One region of the Rhizobium sp. 3T7 genome, then DNA from elsewhere that is predicted to be linked to it. Evidence: riboswitches for the same ligand, from Rfam matches in the RefSeq annotation. Region 1 holds a riboswitch; each other region holds the start of a gene.

Region 1 (5,281 bases):
TTCCGACGTCGCCGCACGCGCCTATTCGGGTGAAACGCCGGTCTTCGGCCCGAACTACCTGATTCCCTCGCCTTTCGACCCCCGCCTGATCCTGCGCATCGCCCCGGCCGTCGCGAAGGCAGCCGCCGAGAGCGGTGTCGCCCTGCGCCCGATCAGCGACTTCGACGCCTACCTCGACCAGCTCAACCGTTTCGTCTTCCGCTCCGGTTTCATCATGAAGCCGATCTTTGCCGCGGCGAAGAATGCCGAGCGCAAGCGGGTGATCTTCTCCGAAGGCGAGGACGAGCGGGTGTTGCGCGCCGCACAGGTCCTGCTGGAAGAAGGAATTGCCAAACCGATCCTGATCGGTCGCCCGCAAGTCATCGAGACTCGCCTAAAGCGCTACGGCCTACGCATTCGTCCATTGGCCGATTTCGATGTCATCAACCCGGAAGACGATCCACGCTTCCGCGAATATGTCGATCTCTACTTCTCGCTCGTTGGACGTCGCGGCGTCATTCCGGAGGCAGCGCGTACCATCGTTCGTACCAACACGACTGTCATCGGCGCCCTGGCCGTGAAGCGGGGTGAGGCAGATGCGCTCATCTGTGGGCTGGAAGGCCGCTACGAGAAACATCTGCGCGACGTTCGCCAGATCATCGGCAAGCGACACGACGTGTGCGACTTCTCGGCGCTCAGCCTGCTGATCTCGCAGCGCGGTGCCACCTTCTTCACCGACACCTACGTCACCTTTAATCCGACTGCGGAAGAGATTGCGGAGTCCACGGTTCTTGCCGCCGAGGAAATCAAGCGCTTCGGCATCACGCCGCGAGCTGCCCTCGTATCCCATTCGAATTTCGGTTCGCGTGAGTCCGAGAGCGCGACGAAGATGCGGGCCGCTCTCAAGCTCGTGCGTGAGGCGGCGCCGGATCTCGAAGTCGACGGCGAAATGCACGGCGAAAGCGCGATCTCCGACGCCCTGCGCAAGCGCGTCATGCCCGACACGACCCTGCACGACGAAGCGAACCTCCTGGTTTTCCCGAACCTCGATGCAGCCAACATCACGCTCGGCGTCGTAAAGTCGATGATCGACGGGTTGCACGTCGGGCCGATCTTGCTCGGTGCAGCCCTGCCCGCGCACATTCTGGCGCCGTCCGTCACTTCCCGCGGCGTGGTCAACATGGCCGCCCTCGCTGTCGTGGAGGCTTCACAGCCGGCGTGATTTGCCGCAGATCGAGAAAATGCGGTAGGATTCCGACCGCAGCTCGTTAAGACAAACGAGCTAGCAATGAAGGCGCGGCGAAAAAGCCGCGCCAGACGACCCTGCTATTTGCTCATCGATGGGACGATGCCTTGAACCGCTGGATTCTGTCACTCATAGCCGCATTTACTTTGACCGGCCCGAGCTACGCCCAGATGCCGGCAATCTGTGGTGATCTGCGCGCCCGCCTTGCCGACCTGCCGCAGATCATCGGCAGCACGCCCGAGGTGCGCAAGTACGCCAGCGCTATCGCAGAACAGAACCTTGAGCTTCGCAAGGTGCGCAGCGATCTGCGCCAGAGCGGCTGCACGAGCGGCAGCATGGTGGTGATCGGCGACGACGACGGATACTGCGGGGAACTCGAGCGTGCAGAATCCAAGATGGTCGACAATATCCGCTATCTCCAGCAGCGTCGCGACGAGCTGCGCGGTCAAAGCGAGGATGTCCGCACGAGGAACGAACTTCTTGCCGCGCTCGATGACAATGGCTGCAACGAGGAACAATGGCCCGCCGACAGCGCCGAAGGATATGCGCCGCCACCAAGTATCGAAGATCAGGCGCTGCGAAGCGACACGTTCATTCCGTTGGGTGGTGATCCCAGCCGGCGCCGCGATGGTCTCCCGGGCATGTCGCCGCTCTCTCATCTGAACACCGTCTGCGTGCGAAGCTGTGACGGCGGCTTCTTTCCGTTGAGCTCGAACGCAACATCCCAGGACTTTGCCCGCGATGCCGACACCTGCTCGAAGATGTGTCCCGGCATCGACACCGAGCTCTTCTATCACGACGTCTCCAGCACCGAGACATCGCAGATGATCTCCGCGGCGACAGGCGCGCCCTACAGCGCCATGCCGAATGCCTTCGCCTACAAGAACCGCAAGCCCGGCGAAAAATCGTCCTGCAGCTGCGATCTCAACGCCTACTACGAGCGGATGCGAAAAAGCCAATCCATCAGCGAACCGCCGCAGGGGTCGATCACCACGATCGAAACCAAGAAGCCCGAGACCAAGAGCCCGACCGCCGCACTCGCGGTTCCGCAGCCACAGGTGCCTGACAGGCCTTACGACCCGGCAAACAAGGTCCGTCAGATCGGCCCGCAGTTCCTGGCGGGCGACCAAGGCACGATCGACCTCAAGAACCCGGCAAAGCCAGGTCCCCAACCGCAGCAATAGTAGCCGCCCAGTCTGCAGACTTGCCCCAACGATCCATAAACACAAGCTCCTCCAGCGGTAGGCGCTGGCGCCAACCTTTGACCGCCAGTTCCGGTTGGTCATAGAGCTGATCGACGTAGCCTAGGCACAGCCAGGCAACGATCTCCACCCGCTCGGGAACGCCGAGAATCCCCTTGATATCGGACTCGTGAAAGATGCTCACCCAGCCGACCCCGACACCTTCGGCGCGCGCTGCCAGCCACAAATTCTGCACGGCGCAGACCGTTGAGTAGGAGTCCATTCGCCGGTTGTGGGTTCGTCCGAGAACGACATCACCGCAGCGATCGGGATCACAGGTGACGCAAATGCTGAGCGGTGCGGCTCGGATGCCCTCCAGCTTCAGCGACCGGTAGAGCTGCTGTCGCTCCCCCTGAAACATCTCGCCGGCCTCGCGATTAGCGCGATCGAACGCCTGCCAAACCGCCTCCTTCATCCGCTGATCGCGCACCAGGATGAAGTTCCAGGGCTGCATGAATCCGACAGACGGCGCGTGGTGCGCAGCCGTCAAAAGCCTGCTGACGACGTCGTCGGGTATGGGATCCGGGAGAAACTCCGAACGCACGTCACGGCGCGTCGAAATCGCCCTGTAGACGGCGTCACGGTCCTCGGTCGAAAAGGCTGCAGCTCCCGACAGGGAGCTTGAATGGTCTGGTCGCATCGTCAATCCCCAACAACACAACCGCCCGCCGTCCACGCGGGTCAGTCTATGATGTCGGGCCGGTCTTCTGACTTGGCGTCATCCGACTGCCGCGCCTTCCCGGTACTGGACCAGTGGCGTGTTGCGGCAGTCGTCAGCCTTACAGCGTTGGGCACGTTTCGGTCTCTCACCGAATTCCCGATTCTCCCGCCTGAGACGGGCACCCGACGGACGGTCTATGCCGGCAAAAATCACGCGATGCAATCCCTCAAGAAGAGACCGGGTAGTAACGCACATAGGCGAACTCATCGCCCGACGGCGACCAGTTCGGCACGTTGATCGTTCCCTGCCCGCCGAAGAGATCGAAGAGTGTTGTCAGGTTGCCCCCATCCATGTCCATCAGCCGCAGCCGTACATTGAGATCGCGCGGGTGGTCGAAGACGTCGGGATCGTAGGAAAGGACCAGGACTTTATCGTTGTTGGGCGAAGGATGAGCAAACCAATTCCCATAATTGTCGCTGGTGATCTGCTCGAGGCCGGTCCCATCCGGGTGAATGCGCCAGATCTGCATGAGGCCTGTGCGGCTGGAATTGAAGTAGATCCATTGGCCGTCAGCGGAGTAGTCCGGCCCGTCATTGCGCCCCTCGCCGTGCGTCAATCGCTTTTCTTCGCCGCCATCCACGGAAATCGTGTAGATATCGAACAAGTCGTTGCGGATGCCGCAATAGGACAGTTGCGTCCCGTCGGGCGACCAGCCGTGCCAATAGGATGGCTGATTTTGCGTCACCAGACGCGGCGCGCCGCCTTCGGCGGGTAACACATAAATCGTCGACTTACCGAACTCAATCTTATCGGAAATGACGATCTGACGGCCATCAGGCGAAATGCCATGATCATTGTTGCAGGCCGTGGCAAAGCCGGTATCGACCTTTTCGACCTTGCCCGAACCGTCAAGCGCCAGACGGTACAGAAGACCGTCACCGTTCAGCAGAAGATAGCTACCATCGGGTGAAAAGTTCGGCGCCTCCACGAGTTGCGTGGTTTGCCAGACGACGCGCGCCTCGCGTGTCGTGATGTTGTAGATCTCGACGGAACTGCGCAATCTGAATCCTCCTGACATCGACCTCCGTCAGACCTACGACGGCCCGCCACGCAGCACAAGCAAATGCACCACGCCAGCTTCCACTGGACGTGTCTCTTGGGCGATCGGCGCCTTATCCACCACTCACAAATGCGGGAAACCTAACGGTTCATCTAGCATTCATGACGAGGATGTGACAGTTCGGTGAAGCTTTTATGACGTTGGAGTTTTCCGGTTGATCGCGTTGGTAATGAGGTCTGCAGCGGCAGCGCGCTTTGCGTCGCTTTCCACCGATTTCGGAGGAAGCGTCCGGTCGCCTGCTATACGCACAGCGCTCGGCGTCGCTCTTTGCGCCCTGCTTGCTCTCTTTGCTACGGCCGCGGTCGAGATAATTGCCCGCGATGGGCTGACCGACGTGCGCGAATTCCTGACATCGCCGGCGCGTCCCGGAATGACGACCGTTGTGATGTTGACTGTCCTGATGCTGTCGCTCGATGCCGCCTTGGGAAGACAATTCATTTCGGCGTTGATCGTTCTACCGCTGGTCTTCGTTCCCGCCATTGTCTCCAACCAGAAGCAGCATTACCTCACGGACCCCCTTTATCCATCCGACGTTCTTTTCGGGCGCCAGATCATGGAACTGCTTCCTGTCATGGTGCGCGACCGCCCCTGGACTGCTGTTGCGATGGTTGTCGGCATTGCCCTTTCCGCTGGCGCGATTGTCATCCTCTGGCGCTTCGCCTGGCGCAACTTCCCGAAACTCTCAAGGACCTCTCGCCTCCGCCACCTGTGCGTCGGCCTCCCCGTTATCGCGGCTTTCGGGTCATTAATGGACTATTCCCAGTATTCCTTCATCCGCGACCGCCTTCAGGTGGTTCCGATGATGTGGGACCAGAAGGAAAACTACCGCAGCAACGGCTTCATCCTCGCCTTCATCTTCAATATTCCGATGGCCGACGTTGCAGCACCGGCCGGCTTCGGTACGCAGGCGCTTGATGCTATCCCCGGCCGGAACTACGGCTATCTCAGCGGCCCACGAGAAAAGCCCGACGTGATCATGCTGATGAGTGAATCGTTCTGGGATCCGACCCGACTGAAGACGCTGAGCCTGTCGC
Region 2 (5,281 bases), on a different contig from region 1:
AAGACACATGTTTTGTTAGCAGACGCAGCATAAGCGCATTCGGTGGAGCACCCAACGTATTTTACGGTAGCATACGCCGTTCCTTGACAGCGCCACGGATGGTCGGTGCCGGTTCTTGGTGAGGTATTTGTCGATGAGCAACAGGCCCGAAGGGCACCGTACCTCGGGCGTTCGTTCAGCCCGCCATGCTTGGGCCCAACAGCAGCATCGTCAGGCGATAATGTATTGAATGTTGCACCGCCCATGGATCAAGGACGTCTCGACATGCGCCTGCACGCCGAACACGTCGCCGATCAGATCCCGCGTCAGCACGTGCTGCGGCGTCCCCGTCGCAACGATTTTACCCCGCTGGAGCACAGCCAGCTGATCGCAGAACATGGCGGCCAGATTGAGATCGTGCAGCGCGACGATGCAGGTGACGCCGAGCCTGGAAATCAGGCCCAGGATCTCGAGCTGATGCTGGATGTCCAGGTGGTTTGTAGGCTCATCAAGGAGTAGTTCGGTCGGGCTCTGCGCAAGGGCACGCGCGATATGGACACGCTGCCGCTCGCCGCCGGAGAGCGTCTGCCAAAGTTGCCTCGCTCGGCCTTCCATGCCGACGCGCGAGAGCGCCTCATCCACGGCAGCATCATCCTTTGCACCCAAGGGCGACAGGAGACTGCGATGAGGCGTGCGCCCGAGGCGCACAACATCCTTTGCGGTCAACTGCGTCTCGGTTGTCGCCTGCTGCTCGACGAAAGCAACACGGCGCGCGAGATCGCTCCGCGCCATAGTCGAAACGTCGCTCTCGCCCAAACGAACAATGCCGCTGCGCACCTTCCGCAACCGGCAGATCAGCCGCAACAGACTCGACTTGCCGGATCCGTTGGGCCCGAGCAGCCCGAGAACCGTTCCTGCCTGCACCGTCAGGCTGACGCCGTTGAGGATCAGCGAGTTGCCTGCTGTAAAGCTCACATTGTCGAGGCTGATGCTCATGCCGTCCTCCGAGCGCGATAAAGGATGACCGCAAAGGCAGGCGCGCCGAACAAGGCCGTGACGACCCCGATTGGCAAGACTTGTTGCGGGATGATGATCCGCGAGATGATATCGGCGCCGACCATGAAGATCGCGCCGCCGAGCACGGTCGCCGGAAGCAGGCGATCATGCGTGGGCCCGACGAGGAACCTCGCGGCATGCGGGATGACCAGTCCGACAAAACCGATTGCGCCAACCATGCTGACCACGGTTGCTGTCATCAGCGCCGTTGTTCCAAGAAGCACCACCTGCACACGCCTGACCGCAATACCCAACGATGCCGCCGCGTCCGTTCCGAAGACGAAGGCATCCAGCGCCCGCACATGGAACAGCGAAACGATGAAGCCGAGCACCGTCACCGGCACGGCCAGATAGACGTCAGGCCAGCGGACACCGCTCAGCGAGCCAAGCAACCAGAACATGACGCCCCTCGCCTGCTCGGCATTTGCCGAGGTCGTGACGATATAGGAGGTGGCCGCATTGAAGAGCTGCGATCCGGCGACGCCGCAAAGAATGATGCGCTCGCTAGTGCCTCCGGCGCCTGCCGCAAGAAAGGCAACGAGCAGGAAGGCGATCACGGCGCCGATAAAGGCGCCGCTGGACAGGCTGAGAACACCATAGCCGAAGCCGAGCAGCATCACGCCAACAGCGCCGGTCGAGGCTCCTGCGGAAACGCCGAGCACGTAGGGTTCGGCCAACGGGTTGCGCAGCAACGCCTGCAGAACCGCGCCGCTGAGCGCGAGCGACGCCCCGGCACTTGCGGCCACCAAGGCTCGGCTCAATCTATAGTCCCAGATGATGCCTTGATGGATGCGGCTAAGCTCGAAAGTCGTACCGAGGAGGCGGTTCGACACCGCTTTCGCGGTCGTCGCCAACGGGATCGATATCTCCCCGATCGAAACGGCGAGACCAATCATTAGAGCAAGCAGGGAGAATGCAGCAACGGCGAGCGCACCATGCGCCCACCGTACCGACTGCCTGAGAATGGCGCCGCTCACTGCGCCAGACCGAAGGAACTGATGCCCTTCGCCAGTATCTCGATCCCGTCGATCGTCCGAATCGTCGGGTTCATCGATTGGGCATCCATCATGACGAAGCGCTTATTCCTGACGGCATCGAGTTGGCTCGTGACCGGGTCCTTTGCCAGAAAGTTGAGCTTTACCGTGGGGTCATCCGCCCCATAGCGGCGCCGGTCCATCGTGGCTACGACGATAACAGCTGGATTGGCCTCTGCAATCGTCTCCCAGCCGACGAGCGGCCACTCCTCGTCTGTCGCGACCACATTCTTCGCACCGAGCATCTTCAGGATATAGGCCGGGGCGCTGTTCTTTCCGGCGATGAATGCATCGCCGTTGATTTCCTTGCTGGAGAACCAGAAGACGACCGGGAGGTTCTTCGCAGCGGTACCGGCAACCGATGCGACAGCCCGCGCTTCGCGTTGCTGCAGTTCGGCGATGAGCGCATTGCCGCGGTCCGTGATGTCGAAGATTTCGGCCAGCTCAGCGATCTCCCGATAGATCAGGTTCATCGTGAACAGTTCCTTGCGAACGCCGTCGCCGCTGTCGGCATTGATCTTGGCGACGCAATCCGCCGGCGCGATGTAGGTATTGATGCCGAGTTCGGCGAATTGCTCCCGCTTGCCGATGGACCCTTGCTGACCGACGTGCCACTCAAACTCGGCGGCGACCAGATCCGGCTCCTGACCGACGACGGATTCAAAGCTCGGATCGTTGTCGGCAAGCCGTTTGATCCTCGCGTTGACTTCGGCATATTGCGGCAAAACCGGGCCGACCCAGACTGCCGTTCCGGCAATCCTGTCCGCCAGCCCGAGCGAGAAAAGAACTTCGGTCATGCCCTGACCGACCGATACGATTTTCGCCGGCGCCTTATTGAAGACGACCTCGCGGCCGCAATTGTTGATGGTCAATGGATACTGGGTGGCGGCAAGACTTGGCGCTGCCAAGCCAAAGCCGAAGGCAAGCGCAATGGCTGCAAGAAATCTACGCATAGGGAATCTCGATTAGGAGGAAAGGGGCCAGCGTCTATTGCCGGCGTAACCGCATGGAATGACGGCACGCCGAGTTAATGCTAGCGGCGGAAAACCCAATCGAGACGGATGTAGGCTCTATATCGGTGAAGGCTCAGGTCAATCATGGCTGTTCCTTTCCGGGCATCCCCGCCCGGGTGATTGGATCGTGATTGACGGCAGGTCTCCTGGCTCACGGATATATGCCTTCATCTGCCTTCCCGCGATTTGGTTCGCAGTGACATGGTCCTAATCGACCTCGGATGAGCGACAATCCGCCTACAGTTGCGGGGGCAGCCACGGTTTTGGTCCCTCTTGGGTCGTCCTCACCGTGTTCCCTATTAATCCCCTTAGAGTCGTCCTTGGGGAACCGTCGCGCTCAGTTACGCCGGCGAGCCGTGCGACGTCAAGTCATCGATTGGTTGGCGCTCGTGCGGGTTGGCTCTGCTGCATATCTTGAAACCCGACCTCAGGACATCCTCGGATGTTGGCAAAGGTGATCTCCCGACGATCGCCCCATTCGGTCAGTCCCCTCAGCGTCAGAACGTTCTCGTCACGATAGACAAGGTCGGTGCGGTAGATGCCAGCGCGGCGGGCCCGGTTCTGCGCCTGACTGACGTTGCAGGTGCCTTCCGATGGCGACACATGCCAGGTGCTCGTACCACTGCCGTTGGATTGCCAACCGCCTGACTGACAAAAGGCCGCTGCTGGTAGAAGGACCACGAAGATCCCCAAGGTCGTATGGAAGGCCGCTTTCATGATCCCCTGCCCCGGTTGCGCGCGAAGTGTTGAAGCGCCGAGTTGATGCGGCCAAAATAGACGGACCTGTGCATTGCGCAATCATCAACAGACTGGGCCGCACGCCAGTTGCGACAAATCGCAAGGAAGTCGCCCATCAGCGTTGATGATCGGTTAAAACTCGCCTGTGGGCCGGAGCATTCGCCGTCTCGACGCCGACGATTGCGCTCCGGCACGGCCAGCATCTATCGTGCTGGCTCTCCTTCTGGGCCACCGTGGCCAAGCTTGTCGGGAAGCGGCTGCCCTTTCGGGGTGAACTCGAGCGACCCAGAATTGATGCAGAAGCGCTCGCCTGTCGGCGGCGGGCCGTCGGGAAAGACGTGCCCCTGATGCGCGTCGCAACGCGCGCAAACGATTTCCGTTCTGAGCATGCCGTAGCGGGTATCACGAACGCGCCGCAGGTGATTGTCGGCTGCCGGGGCCGTGAAGCTCGGCCAGCCTGTACCGCTTTCGAATTTCGCAATGGCCTTGAACAGCGGAAGGCCGCAGAGCCGGCAGGTAAAGAACCCCTCGCGTCGCTCGTGGAGGAACACGCCACAGAATGGCGCCTCCTCACCATGCTCCAAAAGCAGATGGCGATCCTCCTCGCTGAGGTCCGCCACAAGCTGCTCCATCTGTTCCCGAGTGGGAGGGGTAAGATCGAACTGCAATTCGACGACGTCACGCATTCCTGGTTCTCCTTCGATCCCGGCGGTTTCCCGAGACCTTCTTCGCGCAGATTACCGTCACCAAAGAGACGGCGCCGCTGAAGCGCCGTCCTAACCGCCCCTACGCCGACCGCAGCGAGTGGAAGGCTGCTCTGAGCTCCGAAGCGAAGCCCTTCGGCTGCTCCCAGGCAGCAAAGTGCCCGCCCTTGTCGAGCTTGTTGTAGTGGATGAGCTTCGGATAGGCGCGTTCCGTCCAGCTGCGCGGAGCCGCATAGATCTCATCCGGAAAAATGCTAACAGCGACCGGAATGGTGACATTCTTGACGGCAAAGAACGCCAGCTTGTTTTCCCAGTAGAGCCGCGCCGACGAGACGGCCGTGTTCGTCAGCCAGTAGAGTGTAATGTTGTCCAGGATATCGTCCCGCGTCAGGCCTTCGGCCTTTCCATCGAAGACGCGTGCGATCATCTCGTAGCTGCGGATATCGTGGTCGATCATCCATGCTGCCAGACCGACCGGCGAGTCCGCGATCCCATAGAGCGTCTGCGGACGGTTCGCCATTTCGATCGCATAGCCAAGCCCGTGCTTGTAGAAATCGTCCAGTTGATCATAGGCATGCTGTTCTTCGGGCGAGAGGCCTTTCGGTGGCGTGCCGCCGGGTTGAAGCGCCGCGGCGATATCGGCTGGAACGGTCGCCGGCATGTTGACATGAATGCCGATCAATTCCGGAGGAGCGATCAGAGCCATCTGTTCGGTTACCGCATCGCCCCAATCGCCGCCCTGCGCCACGTATCTGGT
Region 3 (5,281 bases), 130 kb from region 1:
AGCCGGATGTCGAGTTGGTTTTTGTCCGCCCCGGCGAGCGGCTGCCGTCGGACGCCCGTCTGGTCATCCTGCCCGGTTCGAAGTCGACGATATCAGACCTGGCGGATATGCGCACGCAGGGTTGGGATGCCGATCTCCTGGCCCATGTGAAACGGGGTGGCCGGGTCTTCGGCATTTGCGGCGGCTATCAGATGCTCGGACGTAAGGTCCGCGACCCCTTGGGCATCGAGGGAGATGCGGTGGAGACTACCGGTCTCGGCCTACTGGATGTCGAGACGGAGATGGCACCGGAAAAGACGGTGCGGAACAGCGTCGCCGTGGCGGTGGAAGACGGCGCGCCGCTTGCAGGCTATCAGATCCACCTCGGCATCACCGTCGGAGAGGATTGCGGCCGGCCGTTCGCGATCATCGATGGAAAGCCGGACGGTGCAGTATCCGCAGACGGCCGGATTGCCGGCACATATCTGCACGGGCTCTTCACGAGTGACATTTATCGTGCCAATTTGCTGCGAAGTTTCGGTCTTTCGGGCGAAACGAACGATTACCGGGGGGGCGTCGAAAAAGCCCTTGACGACATTGCGGCCGAGTTGGAAGCCTGTCTTGACCGGCGCTGGCTTGACAAGCTCTTCGGTTAGATCTCGCCAGATATTTCGCGGCGGCGGCGATCGAGTTCTTCGCTATAGCGGCGGAGCGTATAGGCCTCGCTCAGCTGCCCGACAACCTTGCGCTCAATCAGATTGTTGACGACGGCCAGCGCTTCGCTTTCGGTCTTGTCGAAGATGGCGGCTGCCTGCTTGGCGTTCATCTGCGGCTGCAGGAAATCGTTCTTGTAGCGGATGAATTCGCTGAGATCCTTGCCGGTGTCGTCGGTGTCGGTCAGGTTCGCGTAAATATCCGGAACGAGCACCAGGCCGCTGTATTTGCCCGTGTCGTCCACCAGGACGACCCGCTGCGCCGAACCAATGGGGAAGCGCTCCTTGAACTCGTCGATCGAGAGAGTGGCGTTGGCGGTCTTCACATCGGCGCGCATCAGCCGGCCGACCGTTAGGTTGCGAATCCAGCCGACATCGTGGGCGCTGCGAATGCTCTCGCCACGCAGGTGGAAGCGCCATGTTGCGAAGGAGTAGCCGAAGGTGCTGCGCACGACGAGTGAGGAAGTGATGACGGCCGCAAGGACAAGCGCCGTGATCGGAAAGTCGCCGGTGATCTCCAGCGCCAGGAACGTCATCGTCAGGGGGCCGCCAATAACGGCGACTGCGAGCGAACTCATGCCGACGACCGCGTAGATGACGGGTGTCAGCGTCGCATGGGCGAAATAGGGTGCGGAATAGGCAAATAGCTTGCCGAGCAACGCCCCCATGAACAGCGACGCGAAGAAGAGGCCGCCTCTGAAACCCGAGCCGATCGAGATCGCGGAGGCGAAGGCCTTGAGGAGAAGCAGCCCAATGAGGACCGGAATAGCGACATCGCGCCCGAGATTGAGGTGCAGCGCTCCGTGTCCCGCTGACAGGACCTGCGGCGTGATAAGGGCCAGGAGACCGACGACGATGCCGCCAAGGGCAGGGCGCAGCGGTGTTGCGATGGAACTCCGGCGCGCCAGTTCCTCGATCGAGGCGACGCCCTGCATGATGAGAATGCCAACGCCCGCGCAGACGGCACCGAGCAGCAGAGCCGGGACATAGTCCGCCGGCATGACCGAGCCGAATTCGCCAACATCGATCAGGAAATCGCTGCCGGCCAGCAGCCGCGCGACCTGGGTCGCGACCAGTGCGGAAACGACGACCGGCGTCAGCGAGACGATGGTGTATGTGCCAATGATGAGCTCGAAGGCATAGAAGGCGCCGGTCAGCGGCGCATTGAAGGCCGCGGCAATCGCACCGGCCGCGCCGCATCCGACGAGAACGCGCAGGTCCGACCGGCGAAGCTGCAACTTCAGGCCAAGCTTCGAGGCCAGACCGGCCGCCAGCTGTGTGTAGCCGGCTTCCAGGCCCACCGAAGCGCCGAATCCGTTCGAAACTAGGTTCTGGACGGCCACCAGAATGCTGTCGGTGAGCGATAGCCGACCGCCATGCAGAGCGTTTGCCTCGATCGGGTCCACCATCGGCTTCTTACGGGTCTTGGCGAGGATGAACAGCAAAAGCCCGAGCAGGATGCCGCCGCAAACCGGTGCCGTCAGCAGCAGGAACTTGTTATCGATCTGCGAGGAGCTCAGCCTCTCGACGTCGCTGATTCCGAAGATCAGCCTGTGCATTGCACGGGAGGCCAGGCTCATGCCTGTCACAGCCAGCCCGGAGATCACCCCGACGATCGCGCCGGCGATAACCATCCCCATTTCGCTCCGCCGCAGCAGAGCGCGCATCCGCCCGATATCGAGAAGGGTGTGAAACGGGCCGAAGCGGCGGATATCGACTTTCAGGAGCATGGCAGGGAAACTAGGCGGGCGCTGGCGCGGTCAAGTGCGGTGAGGGGAAGGGCAATCGGTGGCGCGACCCGCTTGCGATGCAATTGCGGCAAAAGACCGGCGCTGGCAACAATTATTTGTGACGTAAGCCACTGATAAAAGACGATAAATATGGTAGAGAAGGTCGTCTAGACCGCGGCCCGAGGCATGCAATGTCGTTGTCGTGAGTGATGGCTCACGATTGACTTCGCCAGTGGCCTTGCCTAACGATGACTTCACAACGGATGGTTCCGGACCGGTTGAATCGGTACGGATGAAAAGGGAATGTGAAGCGGTGGACCCAATCCGGGCACCGTCATCATAGCCGACCCCGCGACTGTAGAGCGGTCAGGGTTTTCCGTCCGGCGTTGGTTCCCCGTGGTTGACGGTCTGCAATAGTGCAGGCGGGCGGCGCGGAAGCGGCGACGGAAAAGTCACTGGCAGTGCATCATGATCAACCGGGGCTGGACGCCTCTTAACGTCTACGAATCGTCCGCCTTTTCATGAAATGCAGCCGGGAAGGCGAGGAAGATCCGCTGGCACGATCTGGGCGACCGGTTTCCGGTCTGCCCCGATCGCAGCTAAAATCCGCGAGCCAGGAGACCTGCCAATCGTGCCGGGCGAACAGCCCATTCCTGGGCGATGCCCGCTGCCAGCACGGAGGTTGTCATGGCTGAAAGAGAGACTTTCCGGCTGCGTCTTGCAGCCGCTCCGGCTTCTCGCGGAAGACTTCCGCAGATCGGACAGTACTTTCCATGAACCCGATATCATCCGGCGCGACCTTCGTCTTGGGCGGTGCGCGCTCTGGAAAATCACGTTTTGCCGAGCAGTTGGTCGTTTCGACCGGTCTGGAGCGCCATTATGTGGCAACGGGCCGGGCTTGGGACGACGAGATGCGCGTCCGGATCGACAAGCACAAAGCCGACCGCGGCGATCTCTGGCATACCCAAGAAGAACCGCTCGATCTTGTCGGATGCCTGCGGGCGATCGATGGCCAGGGGCGGGCGATCCTTGTCGATTGCCTGACGCTTTGGGTCACCAATCTGATGATGGCGCAGCGCGACATGGGGGCGGCGTTCGCCTCGCTTGCCGCCTACGTGCCTAAGGCGCGTGCGCGCCTCGTCATCGTTTCCAATGAGGTCGGTCTAGGCATCGTTCCGGAAAACCGCATGGCGCGGGAGTTCCGGGATCATGCCGGCCGCTTGCATCAAATGATCGCGGCTGAAGCCGCGGATGTGTATTTTATCGCGGCAGGTCTGCCGCTGAAGATGAAGGGTTGAATTTCATGAACCAGCAGAAAATCCCGGCGACCGTGATCACCGGCTTTCTCGGCGCCGGCAAGACGACGATGATCCGCAATCTGCTTTCCAATACGAACGGCAAGAAGATCGCGCTGATTATCAACGAGTTCGGCGATCTCGGCGTCGACGGCGAGGTGCTCAAGGGCTGCGGCGCCGAGAATTGCACCGAGGACGACATCATCGAACTCACCAATGGCTGCATCTGCTGCACGGTTGCCGACGACTTCATTCCGACGATGACGAAGCTTTTGGAACGCGAACAGCGCCCCGACCACATCGTCATCGAAACCTCCGGCCTCGCGCTGCCGCAGCCGCTCGTTGCCGCCTTCAACTGGCCCGATATCCGCACACAGGTCACCGTCGATGGCGTGGTCACCGTAGTCGATAGCGCCGCCGTTGCTGCCGGCCGCTTTGCCGACGACCACGATGCCGTCGAGGCCCGCCGGGTTGAGGACGAGTCGCTCGACCATGAAAGCCCGATCGAGGAGCTTTTCGAGGATCAGCTGACCTGCGCCGATCTGATCGTGCTCAACAAGACCGATCTTCTCGATGCGGCAGGCCTCGGTCGCGTGCGCGACGAGGTCGCTTCCCGTATTGCCCGCAAGCCTGTCATGATCGAGGCGCGCAATGGCGAGGTTCCGGCGAGCGTGCTGCTCGGGCTCGGCGTGGGTACCGAAGACGATGTGATCAACCGCAAGTCCCAACATGAACTCGAGCACGAGGACGGCCTACCGCACGACCACGACGAGTTCGACAGCTTTGTCGTGGAACTCGGCCCCGTTGCCGATCCTGCCGCCTTCGTGGGCGCGTTGAAGTCGATCATCGGCCAGCATGACGTGCTGCGCCTCAAGGGATTCGTCGATGTTCCCGGCAAGCCGATGCGTCTGCAGTTGCAGGCGGTCGGAAGCCGCATCGACCACTATTTCGATCGCGCCTGGGCGCCCGGCGAAGCGCGCGGTACTCGCCTGGTCGTCATCGGCCTGCACGAGATGGACGAAGCGGCAGTTCGCAAGGCGATAGAAGCGCTGGCATAAGGCAGACCAATGCATCTGCTCCTGGCACAGCAGGGAACGATAAGTGACGGCGAGGAGGCGATCGATCTTGGTCAGTCTCCGGGCGATGTCCTCTTTTTGTCGGCGGCCGACACCGAACTTGCTGCAGTGGCGGCCGCGTATGACGAGGCGGCCGCTGGCTTCGGGCTGCGGCTGGCAAGCCTGATGAGCTTGAAGCATCCGATGTCGGTCGACGCCTATATCGAGCGGACGGCCCGGCATGCGAAGCTGATCGTCGTCAGGGCGTTGGGTGGCGCAAGCTATTTCCACTATGCACTCGAGGCGCTTCATGCGGCGGGAGCGCGCCATGGCGCGCTTATCGCCGTGCTGCCGGGAGATTCGAAGCCGGACGCGGGTTTGTCGCCGTTTTCGAATGTTCCGCTTGAAGATTTAAATGCCCTCTGGGCCTATCTCATCGAAGGTGGCGACGCCAATTCACGTGCGTTTCTCGCTTATGCCGGCGCGATGCTTTCAGGAAGTGAAAAGCC

Evidence for each region. A riboswitch is a leader RNA that binds a small molecule or an ion and turns the genes downstream of it on or off. The one in region 1 is predicted to bind cobalamin.
Region 2: another riboswitch for cobalamin. It lies ahead of K9B32_RS19310 (ABC transporter substrate-binding protein); the one in region 1 lies ahead of bluB (5,6-dimethylbenzimidazole synthase).
Region 3: another riboswitch for cobalamin. It lies ahead of cobU (bifunctional adenosylcobinamide kinase/adenosylcobinamide-phosphate guanylyltransferase); the one in region 1 lies ahead of bluB (5,6-dimethylbenzimidazole synthase).

Annotation. Positions count from the first base shown of each region.
Region 1 covers NZ_JAIQXS010000001.1:389,566-394,846, reverse strand. The annotation lists gene K9B32_RS01980 (NADP-dependent malic enzyme) at 1-1,201, shown strand, start outside; gene K9B32_RS01975 (DUF2865 domain-containing protein) at 1,333-2,409, shown strand; gene bluB (5,6-dimethylbenzimidazole synthase) at 2,369-3,106, opposite strand; cobalamin riboswitch at 3,146-3,328, opposite strand; gene K9B32_RS01965 (TolB family protein) at 3,354-4,187, opposite strand; gene K9B32_RS01960 (LTA synthase family protein) at 4,417-5,281, shown strand, end outside.
Region 2 covers NZ_JAIQXS010000014.1:65,947-71,227, reverse strand. The annotation lists gene K9B32_RS19320 (ABC transporter ATP-binding protein) at 211-975, opposite strand; gene K9B32_RS19315 (FecCD family ABC transporter permease) at 972-2,012, opposite strand; gene K9B32_RS19310 (ABC transporter substrate-binding protein) at 2,009-3,022, opposite strand; cobalamin riboswitch at 3,201-3,430, opposite strand; gene K9B32_RS19305 (hypothetical protein) at 3,452-3,799, opposite strand; gene msrB (peptide-methionine (R)-S-oxide reductase MsrB) at 4,024-4,506, opposite strand; gene K9B32_RS19295 (epoxide hydrolase family protein) at 4,607-5,281, opposite strand, start outside.
Region 3 covers NZ_JAIQXS010000001.1:264,196-269,476, forward strand. The annotation lists gene K9B32_RS01305 (cobyric acid synthase) at 1-635, shown strand, start outside; gene K9B32_RS01310 (chloride channel protein) at 632-2,422, opposite strand; cobalamin riboswitch at 2,670-3,067, shown strand; gene cobU (bifunctional adenosylcobinamide kinase/adenosylcobinamide-phosphate guanylyltransferase) at 3,196-3,720, shown strand; gene cobW (cobalamin biosynthesis protein CobW) at 3,726-4,775, shown strand; gene cobN (cobaltochelatase subunit CobN) at 4,785-5,281, shown strand, end outside.